DNA from 2 places in the Glutamicibacter sp. GQ173 genome. Region 2 is predicted to be linked to the other one. Evidence: predicted binding sites of a transcription regulator. Region 2 holds the regulator's gene; the other holds the start of a gene.
What was found. Region 2 encodes LexA, which represses DNA repair genes until DNA is damaged. Its sites were predicted from a motif close to TCGAACANNTGTTCGA; they were not measured.

Region 1 (2,405 bases), on a different contig from region 2:
AATGTCGCCACGGGCAAGCCTTACAGGATCAAAAACAACTTCGAGTCTTGGGGCGATCGACCGTCGGTCTGTGGCGACACCTTCTGTACTGAAGAACGAAAATCTCGTGGCGAGAACTTGCTCGAACGTGTGCACCTCAAGTTCCAATGGGCTTCGAGGCAATGGCAAGTCGTTCCCGAACGCGATCTTGAAAAGGAATCCGGGAAGGTGGCAGGAGCCTCGGCGAAGGCATCACGTCCTATTGGAACGAGAATGACCAGGAAATCCTGAGCTATTCGCATGGCAAAAACTCTTGTGAGAACGACCTTACGAAAAAATCTTTGCCAAAGGGTATGGTTCACCGGCGGATGGCATTGGGATTCAGTGGGGAAGATCAAAGAGATCCTGATCGGCTTTGGGTCTCAAACGCAGGATGATTTCATCGGTTCTGAAAAGAAAAAGGCCAAATGCCGGATGGCCGACCTGGGCAAACTTGTCGCGATGGACGCAAAAACCGGACGTTCCCTTTGGCAACTACAAGGAATCGCTTATGCGTGTGGAGACCTAACTGGGCAAGGTTTCATGGCCGACGAAGAAACTGCAGTCGTGTGCCACTACGATGCAGGAACGCAGGTGCTGACGAGGAAACGCGGTCGAATCTACGCCGAGAGAACCAACGTCACATGGACCGCGAGTGCGATCGATATAAAAACAGGCGCCAGAAAGTGGCAGCTCGAACTGTCAGACCCATACGCTTGCGATGAACGACGTGAGGATGCCGGTATTCCTCTAAAGAGAAAAGCGACGACACTACTTCCAGTTGCTGGTGGCGACCAAGCGGTCACTACAGAAGAAGGAAGAACTATCGAGATGCAACAGGTGCTGGGGGAAACGACGATTTGCAGTTCTGACCGAGAGCCGTATTACATCTATTCCGCGACATTGGGCACAACAGCACCGTGGGACCATAATGCATCAGGCGATACTTTGTTCCAAGAAGTCCAGGGAGTCTGCAAGCGCGGTTCGTGGAAACCTACTAATTCAATTCCTGTCGTTCAGGAATTTGGACGTGTCGGCTATGACGAAAAAGAGTTGGTTGTAGTTGGCACGCTTCAAGGCATGGTGGCATATCGCTTGACCGATGCCAGTGGAAACTAGCCCCGGATTGGCGCTCGCCGGGACTGCGAATGCGCCTCGAGAAAAATTTCTGTGAGATAGGTCCATTCGTACACTTATTCGAAGCAGTTTTCGATTAGTATGGCTTCGTGGCTATTACTGCAGAGAGCAAGAAAACAGATCTCACTCGCCTGGTCGTTAAGGGAGCGCGTGAGCACAACCTGAAAAATGTGGACATCGATCTGCCCCGCGACGCGATGATCGTCTTCACGGGACTTTCCGGATCCGGCAAGTCCTCCCTGGCATTCGACACGATCTTCGCTGAAGGCCAGCGTCGTTACGTTGAGTCGCTTTCTGCGTACGCCCGCATGTTCCTCGGGCAGGTAGACAAGCCAGACGTTGACTTCATTGAGGGATTGTCTCCGGCGGTGTCGATTGACCAAAAGTCCACCAGCCGGAATCCCCGGTCAACAGTAGGCACGATCACCGAGGTCTACGACTACATGCGTCTGTTGTGGGCTCGTGTCGGACGCCCGCATTGCCCCATTTGCCATGAGCCGATCTCCAAGCAGACTCCACAGCAAATCGTGGACCAGCTCATGGAGCTGCCCGAAAAGACTCGCTTCCAGATTCTCGCCCCCGTGGTTCGTGCACGAAAGGGCGAGTTCGTCGACCTCTTCGCCGAGCTGTCCTCGAAGGGATTCTCGCGCGCCCGTGTTGATGGCACCACCGTTCAGTTGAATGATCCGCCGAAATTGGCCAAGCAGGTGAAGCACACCATTGAGGTCGTCGTTGACCGCTTGGCCATCAAGGAAGATGCACGCCAGCGCCTGACCGATTCGATTGAAACTGCGCTGGGGATCGCCGACGGCCGCGTGCTGGCCGACTTTGTCGACCTTGCCGAAGATGACCCGAAACGAGTTCGGGCATTCTCGGAAAACCTGGCTTGCCCTAATGAGCATCCACTGGCCATCGATGAAATCGAGCCACGCACATTCTCTTTCAACAATCCTTTCGGCGCGTGCTCGGCATGCTCGGGCATCGGCACCAAGCTGGAAGTTGACGAACACCTGATCGTGCCCGATCCAGAAGTGGCCCTTGCAGACGGAGCAATCGCCCCATGGTCGTTGGGCAAGGCAACCACTGAATACTGGAATCGCCTGATCGAAGGCCTGGGCCACGAACTCGGATTCACCATGGAGACCCAGTGGAAGGACCTGCCTGCCAAGGCCCGCGAAGCGATCCTTAACGGAAAAGACCACAAGGTTGTGGTCCAGTACAAGAACCGCTTTGGTCGTGAGCGCAAGTAC
Region 2 (2,405 bases):
GAATGGATTTTCTCATCCGTTTGCTGAGTGGAACTATTGGTGGCAGGCCCACTATCTGGATGCGATCCTTGACGACGGGCTGGGCTATTGGGAAGCTGGCGATCGTGATGCAGCCCGGCGCGAACTTCACCGTGCCAAAGACCTGCTGGCAGGAATCCGCATACGCAATTTCGGAGTCTTCCCGAACTACTTCTTTGACGATATGGCATGGCTGGCGCTGGCAAGCCAGAGGTTGCTGGCCTTTTCCCGGAAGCTGGAAGGGCACAGCCACCTCGGTGCAAAACGAGCAATAACGACTTTGCGCAAGCAATTGGAAAGCGGCATCGACGAAGTCCTCGATGGCGGTTTGTACTGGTCGAGGAAACGCGATTTCAAGAATGCCCCTGCCAACGCTCCTGCCGCACTCTTTTTCGCACGCATCGGTGATCGCGAACAAGCCAGGAAGCTGCTTGACTGGATGCATTCCAACATCTTCAGCGACCAGCACGGTTTATATTTTGATGGGCTCAGACTCACTTCAACAGGCCAAAAACTGGAAGATCACCTCTATACCTATAACCAGGGTCCGGTGCTCGGCGCGCTGCTGGAATTAGGTACCGCGGCTGATTTGGAGCATGCTGCTGCACTTGTTCATGCCACACGCCGGCATCTGGCCGATGAGGCTGGATCCCTGGTGCTTGATGGAGGAGGCGATGGCAACCTATTTGCCGGGATTCTCTGCCGATACCTGGCCCTCTGCGCAAACGATGATCGCATGGATCTGGACGTTCGGGGCATCGCACGCGATTTGGTGACGTCGACAGCTAGCCGATTGGTCAACGAAGAACCACGACGGCTCTCAGCGGCAGTTCAGCGTTGGATGATCTTCAGCGCAGCACAACGCTGCGAATCGAAACCGAAATCGCAGGGAGTAATGGACTGAGGGGTGTTGATGCTTGCGCACCAACACCCCTCATGCCTGATGCGATTAGAGCGAACGCATCACAGAAACAACACGGCCCATGATCTTGGCCGCGTCGCCCAAGATCGGTTCGTAGCGTGAGTTCTGGGGCAGTAGCCATGTATGCCCATCGCGCTGCCGGAAGGTTTTGACAGTGGCTTCTTCGTCCAGCAATGCAGCGACGATATCGCCGTTTTCAGCATTCTGCTGACGGCGGACGACTACCCAGTCACCATCGCAGATAGCGGCATCAACCATGGAATCGCCAGAGACTTTGAGCATGAACAATTCGCCGTGTCCGACCAGCTGGCGAGGCAACGAGAAAACATCTTCGACAGACTGATCAGCAAGGATCGGCCCACCAGCAGCGATCCGGCCGACCAATGGAACCATGGTGGTATCGGCTGACGTGCTGAGCTCGATGACCATCGCGTCTTCGGCAGCCTTGCTCTCTGCAGCCTCCGACGCCGTTGAGTTCTCAGCATCGTCCGCCAACTGCAGTGGCAACAAAATCTCCATGGCGCGTGGACGGCGTGGATCTCGACGAATGTACCCGAGCTTTTCTAGCTGGCTCAATTGGTGGGTGACGCTCGAAAGGCTCTTGAGTCCTACCGAGTCGCCAATCTCACGCATGGATGGTGGATAGCCGTTCTTGCCGATGGCACGCTGGATCGTTTCCAGGATCTTCTTTTGGCGAATCGTCAACGAGCGTGCATTCGATCGGGGAGTGCGTTGTGAAGCTGACATGAGATTTTGCCTTCCCTAGCTATCTGTCGAAAGTTCAGCAGTCCAAACTGTCGGAGCCAGATGGTGTGATGTTTTCATTGCTCGTCTACTTCGAAATCTTAGTGGATAAGCGAGCTTCTTTCAAAGATTTGTTCGAAAACTTCTGGACAAGTCGGACGAAGCTCTGTTAGAACAGATGTACTAGTTTCGATCAAGTCTTCGAAATCTACGTATCGAATATAACTTCGCATCGCTACACAATCTTGAGGAGATAAGGTCATGGCAACCCTCGCACTTGACTCAAATCAAACCCAGAGTCCATTGAAGATCCGGATCAACCGCCGCGGCTGGGCTGTTTTGGTGGGCATTCCAGTTTTTGCGCTAACCGTAGCTGCAGCGTTCTTCTTCTCGATGTTCGCTTCTGATGCAAAGGCATCATCTGAACTCCCAATGGGAGTCGAAACTGTGGACGTCACCGTTATCCCGGGCGATACCGTGTGGAGCTTGGCCAAGGAATACGCCCAGGGCTACGACGTCACTTCTGCTGTCAGCCACATTTCGGAACTCAACTCCCTCCAGGGAAGCGAGATCCACGTTGGCGACTCGCTGTCGATCCCGGTGCTCGCTGGTTAGAGCATCGATCGAGGCAGGGGATTGTTACCTTGGCTCGTAGCGGATTCACCCGCCAAGCCGGTACACACGTAGACTTATTGCGTGAATGACCGCAGTGAACTTTTGA

Region 1: uvrA (excinuclease ABC subunit UvrA) is a predicted target of LexA. The motif match lies at 1,204-1,219, and genes of this name have one in related genera.

The regions. Positions count from the first base shown of each region.
Region 1 covers NZ_JCAXDT010000001.1:43,465-45,869, reverse strand. Annotated here, with positions in the region: gene AC6CHO_RS00180 (hypothetical protein) at 280-1,137, shown strand; gene uvrA (excinuclease ABC subunit UvrA) at 1,245-2,405, shown strand, end outside.
Region 2 covers NZ_JCAXDT010000006.1:226,732-229,136, forward strand. Annotated here, with positions in the region: gene AC6CHO_RS11680 (glycoside hydrolase family 76 protein) at 1-922, shown strand, start outside; gene lexA (transcriptional repressor LexA) at 968-1,687, opposite strand; gene AC6CHO_RS11690 (LysM peptidoglycan-binding domain-containing protein) at 1,946-2,299, shown strand; gene AC6CHO_RS11695 (histidinol-phosphate transaminase) at 2,381-2,405, shown strand, end outside.